Rubripirellula tenax: one gene and its partner. Each later gene encodes a partner of the first gene's protein in a complex. Links are inferred from orthologs where the notes say so. Each region holds a gene or a part of one and is shown on either strand. Other genes may lie near its edges.

Region 1 (4,529 bases):
CACTGTCGCACAGATTTGCTATAATTCAACGAATAACTTTCCCGAATCACCTTTGCCAGTGCAGTTTCAGATTTTTGCTTGAAAGCCATTCGTCGGTGATTAAAAAGCCTCCCGCAAGTCTTTTCGTGTGATACGAAAAGGCGGATCGAAATCCGAACGGTCAAACGAGGAAGTCGTACCGGGAAGAGGACGCCGCGCTAGGAATCCGGAACCGCTTTTTCTTGCAGTTCTTCCAGCGATGCCCATTCGAGGGTTGAGATATGGCAGGCCTCCAGCACGACGGACGGCGCGAATCCTGCGTCGTAGGCTTCGCGCCATCGGGCCGCGCACAAGCACCAGCGGTCACCGGGCTTCAACCCAGGAAAGCGGTACATCGGCATCGGCGTGCTCAGATCGTTGCCGCGTGACTTGCTGAACTCCAAAAACTCGGCCGTCACTTCACAGCAAACCGTGTGCAGACCGGCATCGTCGCCGCCGGTGTTGCAGCATCCGTCGCGGTAAAAACCGGTCATCGGATCGGTGCTGCATGATGCCAAATCGGTTCCCAGAACGTTCTTCGCCATGATGAATCTGTCTCGTGCCGGTTGGATGAAAGAACTCGTCGCGTTTCGGCCAGTGTAGCACCCCCGGGGTTGGGTATCGGTGCAGTGAATCGGAGATGCAACGCGAGGCGTCCATCTTAAGCTCTCGCCCGTTAAACGATCTGGGTGACACGGGTATAGTGAACCGGCGGTAAACGCAGCGCGGGCAAGTTTTTTGGGTTGATGAAGCGAACGGGAGACACCGAGTATGGACGCGATCTTTAAGAACTTGACCGAGGCACAACAGGAAGCCGTTGCGCACGTCGACGGCCCAATGTTGATTTTGGCAGGACCGGGATCCGGAAAGACGCGCGTCGTCACCCACCGAATCGCCAACATGATTCACCAAGGCGTTCCGCCGTGGCAAATCGCGGCGTTGACGTTCACCAACAAGGCCGCCGATGAAATGCGGATGCGGGTCGAGTCCCTGGCGCCGAATCAACCGGTCTGGATGGGCACGTTCCACCGCTTCTGTGCCCAACTTTTGCGGCGTTACGCGACAATGGTCGGGCTGCAAGAAAACTATTCGATTTACGACACGTCGGATTCAAAGCAAGCGATGAAGCGGGCCGTGCTGGCGGCCGGTGTCTCGACCACTCACGCATCGCCCGAACAAATCGCCTCGGCGATCAGCCACGCCAAGAACCGCTTGACCACGCCCGAGATGATGCAGGGCCTTGCGCTGCGTCCGCTCGATGCGTTGGCGGCGAAGGTCTATCCGATTTACCAGCAACAGTTGTTGACGGCCAACGCGGTCGACTTCGATGACTTGCTTTTGCACATTGCCAACTTGCTGCGCGAGAATCCAGAGATCCGTGGCGAACTGGACAGCAAGTATCGATACATCTTGGTCGACGAATACCAGGACACCAACTTGGCCCAGTACGCGATCGTTCGCGCGCTGTCGATTGACCACCCCAACCTGGCCGTCACCGGCGACCCGGACCAATCGATCTATGGTTGGCGGGGCGCGGACCTGAACAACATCCTGGATTTTGAAAAGGATTATCCGTCCGTCAAAACGGTCCGGTTGGAAAAGAACTATCGCAGCACACCGAACATCCTGCGCGCGGCCGATCAGTTGATTCGATACAACCGCCGACGCAAGGCAAAGGAATTATTCACGGATCACCCCGAAGGCGAAGCGGTGATCTTGCGAATGTTCGAAGACGGTTACCAGGAAGCCGACGGCATCGCCGACGAGATCTCGCGGGCCATCATCAGCGACGGATTGAAACCGTCGGACTTTGCGATCTTTTGCCGCATGAACGCGTTGACGCGGTCGCTCGAACACGCCCTTCGCAGCCGGTCGTTGCCGTACCAGATCGTCAACGGTGTCGAGTTCTATCAGCGCCGTGAAATCAAAGATCTGTTGGCTTACCTTCACTTGGTCAACAACCCCAACCACGACGTCGCGTTGATGCGCGTGATCAACACGCCGACGCGGGGCATCGGCAATCGAACCGTTGAACGGATTCGCGAATTTGCGGACTACAACGCAATCCCAATGCTGGAAGCGGCGCGGCGTGCGGACCAGATCGAAGGACTCGCCAAACGCGCTGTCACGATGGTCAACAAGTTCATCAAGCTCTACGACCGGTTGGCGATCAAGGCGACGGCATCGCTGGAAGACTTGATCCGATACCTCGTCGAAGAGATCGATTACGAAGCGTACTTGGAAAAAACGGCCGTCGAACAGCAAGACGCCAACCCGATGTCGAACGTCGACGAACTGATCACCGCCGCTGTCGAATTCGACCGGCAACACCCCGACGACGGATCGCTCGAAGCGTTCTTGGAACAGGTCGCGCTGGTCGCCGACACCGACGCGATCGACGGGGGCACCGACCGTGTCACGATCATGACACTGCACGCGGCAAAAGGACTCGAATACCCGCGAGTGTTTGTGATCGCGGTCGAAGACGATTTGATTCCCCACAAACGATCCAAAGAAACCGAAGAGCAATTCGAAGAAGAACGTCGGCTTTTGTTCGTTGGCATCACGCGAGCGAAGGAGTGGTTGCAATTGAGTTGCTGTAAACGTCGCGCGGTCCGTGGCGACGTGCGACCGGTGATCCCAAGTCCGTTCTTGAACGAGTTGCCGCTCGATGAAATGAAACGGATCGAAAGCACGGGCAACCGCGATTGGTTCGATAGCGAAGACGACTACGACCAAAGCTATCCCGATTCATGGGATCTGCCGGACGAAGACGTCGGCTCAGATCAAGTTTGCAAAACGCCGTCGGACGAACCTGCTATCGTCGCACCGGCCGGATTCGAAATCGACGAGGTGTCTCAGTTGCCGCCCGAAGAGTTGGCGGCGGCGATGAAACCAAAGAAGAAAGCCTCTGTCGTTGTGGCGGGACTGAAGACGGGCGCCGACCTCCTGAAGGCGGGCACGACGCCGCTGATGAGCTATCGCGAAGGCACGACGGTTCGCCACCCGGAACACGGCGATGGCACGATCATCGAAGTCACCGGACGCGGTCCGAAGCGAACGGCAAAAGTCCAATTCGACGGAGGCGAACACAGCTTCCGCCTGGCCTATGCAAACCTGGAAGTCATCTAGCGGTCGGACGACCCCACGTGGACCCGCGACTCCGCTTGCGGGACGTGAACTGCAAAAGCAGTTCACAGAAGAACAATGTACAACCTGCGACGGAGTCGCAGGACCACGGTCACAGGCCACACTGGGCTTCTGAAAAAATGTGACTGCATAAAAAAACCGACCGACAACCTTTTCAGGTTGCCGGCCGGCTTTATGGTTTGCTTCGACCGTTCGGCGGCAAAATGGAGCCGCTGGGAGAAACGCGAAGATCTCGACGTGCTTCTGCACAAGTCTTTAGTTGATCAAGGCGAACCCTAAAAATGATCCCTCTGCCGAAAACTACTGGGCCGAAGCAGTGAAGGTCTTGTTCAAGACCAACACTTGGATTTTAGACTCGCCTGGGCGGTCAGCAAAGGCATCGACCAAACTTTCGCACCGAATGAAGCCCGAATACGAAAGTTCTTCGATATTCTTCGCGCTTACTCGTCTGTGGGTTTGATTTCCTCGAATCCCGCCGTCTTATCCAACTGTTCATAATAACCACGGCGAATTTCGCCCAGGTCGCTGGCCACCATGCGTGCCATCATTCGATTGACGGGCTGCTTGAACTGGCGACGAAGTTCATCCGTGCTGGGTTCAAACTTCGACGGTTGCACGATATAGATGACGCGTCCGGGTTGATTGGCCCCCGCTGAGTAGCCGCCCTCATCGGTCGTGAAGACCGCACTCATGAATTTCTCGCCGACCGAGTCCAATTCTGGAACGTTGCCGATTGTCGCACCTTGGAACCCGAACGACTCCATCCAAGTAAACGGCCCGAGCCCCTCGTAGAAATTGGCTTTCTTTTCATCGGGGACCAATTCAGCAAGCGACTTGCCGGCGTCCGCCTGTTTGACCAATTCGGCGGCAGCCTCGGTGGCCAACTTACGGGCCTCTTGCGTGCGGATTGCCAACACGACTTCGTCCCGAACTTCGTCCAGCGACGGAGTGTAGGCCTCGGTTTCTTCGGTCTTCCAAGTCACGTACATCTTGCCTGCCTGGTCGTCCGCCGTGCGGACGGGCGAGAAGAGCGGCTGTTTCGCTAATTGAGTTTGTCCGTTGTCAAAACCGAACATCATGATGCCAAAGCTGGGACCACGACGTCCAAATTGAGTACCGACTTCGAACGAGTTCGCAATCGGTTCGTCACCGATGGTGGCCTCCGAATGAGGACCAATGACTTCCAGAGTCAACCCATACTCTTGGGCCAACTTGGCCAAGTCTGGCTTTGCGGGCGGATCAACTTTCTTGCCGCTGACGAGGTTACTTTTGTAGATCCCTTGGCGGCTGAAGTAGGTTCGCATCGCGGTATTTGCGGCGGTGACCGCCTTGTCCATTCGGTCACGCGCGAGCGGACCGGC
Region 2 (4,447 bases), on another replicon or contig:
TGCTGCGGATGGTTGCCGAGATGCACCGCTGCCGTTCGGCGTTGATTGCCATGATCGCCGTGTGCGGTGCGATGGCGTTTTCGCAAGCGGCCCAGTGGAACGTCGTCGATGATGGAACGATCCTTCGCTGGACCGCCGTCACGTCCGCCCCACTGGTCGGATCGACCGCATTGTTCATTGCAATGTCGGGTTACTTGCGGATGCTGTACCGCGAAGTCCGCGAGATCGACGACGGCATGTCCTTACGAGATCGACTGGAACAAATGCGTCTTCGCGTTTTCACCCGCGAACCGAACGAAAGCGAAACCGAGACAAGCGAATCGGCCGAAAACGAAAAAACGAAACGCAATCGAAACACCGAAGCAACTCCCTCGCGTGCCGAGCGACGGGAACTTGCCCAACAAGCGAAGGCCGAAGCAGTCGCCAAGCGAGCGGAAGCAACCAAGACCAAGGCCAAGGCTAAATCGAACTCGAACTCCGACTCGGAAGACGAAAACACCAACGGCGAATTGAAGCGAGGATGGTTCGGACGACTGCGTCACAAACCACCCGTTGCACCGGAGTTCAGTTCGGCAGCAACGGAACCCGGTCCCGAACCGATTCGAGCAGACAATTCGGATGACGACGAAGCGAATGCGAAGCCGAAACGGCGCTGGTTCGGACTGCGTGCGGCGAAGTCCGACGACAACGCAACGGATGAAAACGTCGCCGACACGGAAGCGGCCGCCAACGAAGAATCGGAGACCGCCACGCCCAAGAAGCGACGTTTCGGTCTTGGCCTAGCCGCACGGCGAACCGAATCGATCACAACGGAAAGCGAATCCGAGCCGGAAACCGCTGCCGAAAATGACGGCGATGTCGACGACGAAGCACCCGCGAAACGACGCTCCGGATTGGGTGGATGGTTCGGTCGCAAGAAAACAGATGCCACAGCCAACGAAGCTGATGGCGACACCGAAGACGCCAATGGCAAAGATGCCGCCGACGGCGATTCTGCGGATGATGGCGAGTACGTCGACCCCGATTCGATCGATTGGAATTCGCTCAGCAAAACCGAGAAACGTCGGTTGAAGAAACAAATTCGCCGGCAAGACCGCGCGGCTTAAACCGCCGGTCGACCTAGGCTTTCGGACGCGGGATTTTGCTGCCCGTCCGAACGCCCTTGCGTCCTTTCTTTTGCCGACCACCTTTGCCGGTTCCGGCTGATGTCGCATGTTCGACTTCGCTGAGCGGTTTGCCGATGTTCTCTTTCAACTGCAAAGCACGGTCTCGTAGACTGGCCGCTCGTTCGAATTCCAGGGCTTCCGCCGCGGCTAACATCTCTTGCTCCAACGCCTCGACGTATTCCAACGTGATGTAGACTCCGTCCGATTCTGCCTTGGCGGTTTCGGCGTTCTTTCGACGCTTGGCTGCATCGGCTTCGATGCCACGGCGAATCGACTTACGAACCGTTTCCGGCGTGATGCCGTGTTTTTCGTTGTACGCTTGCTGGACGGCGCGGCGACGCTCGGTCTCGTCCATCGCCATCTTCATCGAATCGGTGACCTTGTCCGCGTACAGAATCACTTTCGAATTCGCGTTTCGAGCCGCCCGGCCGATCGTTTGAATCAGACTGGTCTCGCTGCGCAAGAACCCTTCTTTGTCGGCATCCAAAATCGCGACCAGCGATACCTCCGGCAAGTCCAATCCCTCTCGCAACAAGTTCACACCCACCAAGCAATCGAACGCGCCGCCGCGAAGGTCCTGCAACAACTCGACCCGCTCGAACGCGTCCAATTCGCTGTGTAGCCAACGGCACCGCACGTTCTGTTCCTGGAAGAACGTCGCCAAGTCTTCGGCCAATCGTTTGGTCAGGGCGGTCACCAGAACGCGTTCATCGACGGCCGCGCGCTTGCGAATTTCGTCGAGCAGGTGGTTGACCTGCCCCCGCGCCGAAACAACTTCCACGATCGGATCCAGAAGTCCGGTGGGGCGAATGATCTGCTCGACCACTTCGCCGCCGGTTCTTTCCAATTCATAGTTGGCTGGCGTTGCGCTAACGAAACAGATCTGTCCCGTGCGGGCTTCCCACTCGTCAAACTTCAGCGGCCGATTGTCCATCGCGCTGGGCAATCGAAAACCGTGCGAAACCAACGTTTCTTTTCGGCTGCGGTCACCCGCGTACATCGCACGGACCTGCGACACCGTGACGTGCGATTCATCGACGAAGGTAATAAAGTCTTCGGGAAAAAAGTCGTACAACGTGTCGGGCGACGAACCGGGTGGCTTACCCGACAACGGGCGGCTGTAATTCTCGATACCCGGACAATGTCCGACTTCGGCCATCATTTCCAAATCAAATCGAGTCCGCGCCGACAAACGTTGCGCCTCGAGCAACTTGCCCTGCGTCTGGAACAATTCCAACTGTTGGGCCAATTCCTCTTTGATGACACGAATCGCTGCTTGGATGCGGTTTTCGGGCATCACGAAGTGACGGGCCGGATAGATGTAAAGCTGATCCACCGTCTTGATCGTTTCGCCGGACACCGGTTTGATCAACGAGATCTGTTCGATCTCGTCGCCCCACATTTCGATCCGGTAAGCAAACTCTTCATAGCTGGGCCACAGTTCGATCGAGTCACCGCGTACGCGAAACTTGCCGCGTTCAAAGTTGATGTCGTTGCGGTCGTAAAGGATGTCGACAAACTTCAGCAGCAGGTGATCACGGCGCGTCTTCTCGCCCCGTTGAAGCGAAACGATTTGAGCCTTGTATTCTTTGGGCGAACCTAAACCGTAAATACTGCTGACCGACGCAATGATCACGACGTCGCGGCGAGATACGAGCGAGCTGGTCGTGGCCAATCGCAACCGATCGATTTCCTCATTGATCGATGAATCTTTCTCGATGTAAACGTCGCGCTGTGGAATGTAGGCTTCGGGTTGATAGTAGTCGTAGTAACTGACGAAATAATGAACCGCGTTGGCAGGAAAAAACTCTTTGAACTCACCGTACAGTTGGGCGGCCAGGGTCTTGTTATGGCTGAGCACTAGCGCGGGGCGGCCGACGTTGGCGATCACGTTGGCCATCGTGAACGTCTTGCCGGTACCGGTCGCCCCCAACAGAACTTGTTCTTTCCGACCCGCCAAAAAATTGCGGGTCAGTTGCTCGATGGCCTTGGGTTGATCGCCACCGGGCTGGAACGGTTGGTGCAAGTCGAAGTTGGCCGGCGGCAGTGCTTCCGTATCGGTATCGATGTTCGTTTCGGTTTTTGGCATCGTGACGGGCGATCCGGCGAACGGGAGGGGCAGAGTGGTGAACCCATCTTACCGCGCGATCCAAACTTACAAGACCGGCCGAATCGGACGTCCCGTCGGTGCGTCAATCGGTGCTTCAGTCGTCCGACGTGGCGATTCGGTCGTCCGGAGGCGACGATCGCACCACACAGATGGATCGCAAACTGTCCAACGTTTTGGGTCCGACACCGTGAACTCGGTCCAAATCCTCGATCGATGCGAAGTTGCCATTTTGGTCGCGATCCGCCACGATGCGATGTGCCAGCACCGGCCCCACGCCGGGAATCAACGACAACTCGTTCGTCCCGGCTTCGTTCAAATCGATCAACAAGGGTCTGGTCAACGGACTGCCTGGGCCCGTCGAAGAAGGGTCTCGCACCGAACCGACCCACAGCATCAACATCATCACGAATACCAACAACACAACCAAACCTTGCACCGGCGGTTTGACAAACGGCGACTCGACGCGATCGGATTGCTCGGTCATGCTTCGCATACTTCCTTGAATCTCTGTGCCCCAACGATTGTTGGCAGGTCCGTTTCATGGACACCAACTTCGATCCTTAACATACTAACGAATCCGTAACGTCAAGCGACCATTCACATGAAAGATTACTCACCCGTCGTCCCCGACGAAACGATGGAATCCGATGTCCGATCACTCGTGCGTTTGTCGATCGCCGAAGACTTGCGCGATGCTGTCGATTGGACCACCGTTTGTTTGATCGATCCCGATCGTCGCGGAGGCTGCCAAATTGTGCCGCGAAAAGCCGGTATTTGCGCCGGTCTCGCCACGCTCGGCTGGATCGTTGACGAATTTGATGCGGACCTCTCCTACGAAACGCACCTCGAAGACGGACAACCTTTGGTGCCACTTCAAACGATCGCTAGCATTGAAGGAAACGTTCGCGATTTGCTGACTGCCGAACGAACGATCTTGAACGTGCTGTCACGACTGTGTGGCATTGCGACGATGACGAAACGCTATGTCGAAGCGATCGCGGACACGAAGTCTCGTTTGTATGATACGCGCAAGACGACACCGGGATGGCGGTTGATCGAAAAGTATGCCGTCCGTTGTGGTGGCGGGCACAGTCACCGCAGCGGTTTGCATGACGGGTTCCTGATCAAGGACAATCACTTGGCCTTGGCCGGTGATGCGAGTGGTCCAATG

Evidence for each region.
Region 2: the proteins of Poly51_RS01990 (region 1) and uvrB are in contact, whole or in part, in a crystal structure (PDB 7EGT), measured with the Thermus thermophilus proteins. The link is inferred for Rubripirellula tenax from one-to-one orthologs. Residues at the interface, in WP_096412145.1 of Thermus thermophilus: His654, Arg656, Phe657, Gln666, Asp668, Glu669, Lys680, Arg681, Leu682, Ser683, Lys685, Tyr686, Ala687; in WP_096411307.1 of Thermus thermophilus: Glu23, Leu25, Arg26, Asp27, Gly28, Glu29, Arg30, Phe31, Arg55, Glu326, Asp327, Phe328, Glu379, Ser382, Gln383, His398, Gly400, Arg401.

Annotation. Positions count from the first base shown.
Region 1 is NZ_SJPW01000001.1:540,733-545,261, forward strand. Bases 477-3,469 are described here. They hold Poly51_RS01990 (ATP-dependent helicase), read left to right. Parts: upstream 477-789; coding sequence 790-3,150; downstream 3,151-3,469. Other genes in these bases: Poly51_RS01985 (DUF2237 family protein), read right to left, coding at 477-563. Also shown: more of Poly51_RS01985, read right to left, coding at 198-476; Poly51_RS01995 (hypothetical protein), read right to left, coding at 3,609-4,529. UniProt on the Escherichia coli protein: A helicase with DNA-dependent ATPase activity. Unwinds DNA duplexes with 3'-5' polarity. Translocates on single-stranded DNA with 3'-5' polarity. Initiates unwinding more efficiently from a nicked substrate than double-stranded DNA.
Region 2 is NZ_SJPW01000002.1:934,112-938,558, forward strand. What follows is about bases 688-3,598. They hold uvrB (excinuclease ABC subunit UvrB), read right to left. Parts: upstream 3,256-3,598; coding sequence 1,120-3,255; downstream 688-1,119. Other genes in these bases: Poly51_RS09265 (hypothetical protein), read left to right, coding at 688-1,106; Poly51_RS09275 (ComEA family DNA-binding protein), read right to left, coding at 3,371-3,598. Outside these bases: more of Poly51_RS09265, read left to right, coding at 1-687; more of Poly51_RS09275, read right to left, coding at 3,599-3,760; nadC (carboxylating nicotinate-nucleotide diphosphorylase), read left to right, coding at 3,878-4,447. UniProt on the Escherichia coli protein: The UvrABC repair system catalyzes the recognition and processing of DNA lesions. A damage recognition complex composed of 2 UvrA and 2 UvrB subunits scans DNA for abnormalities.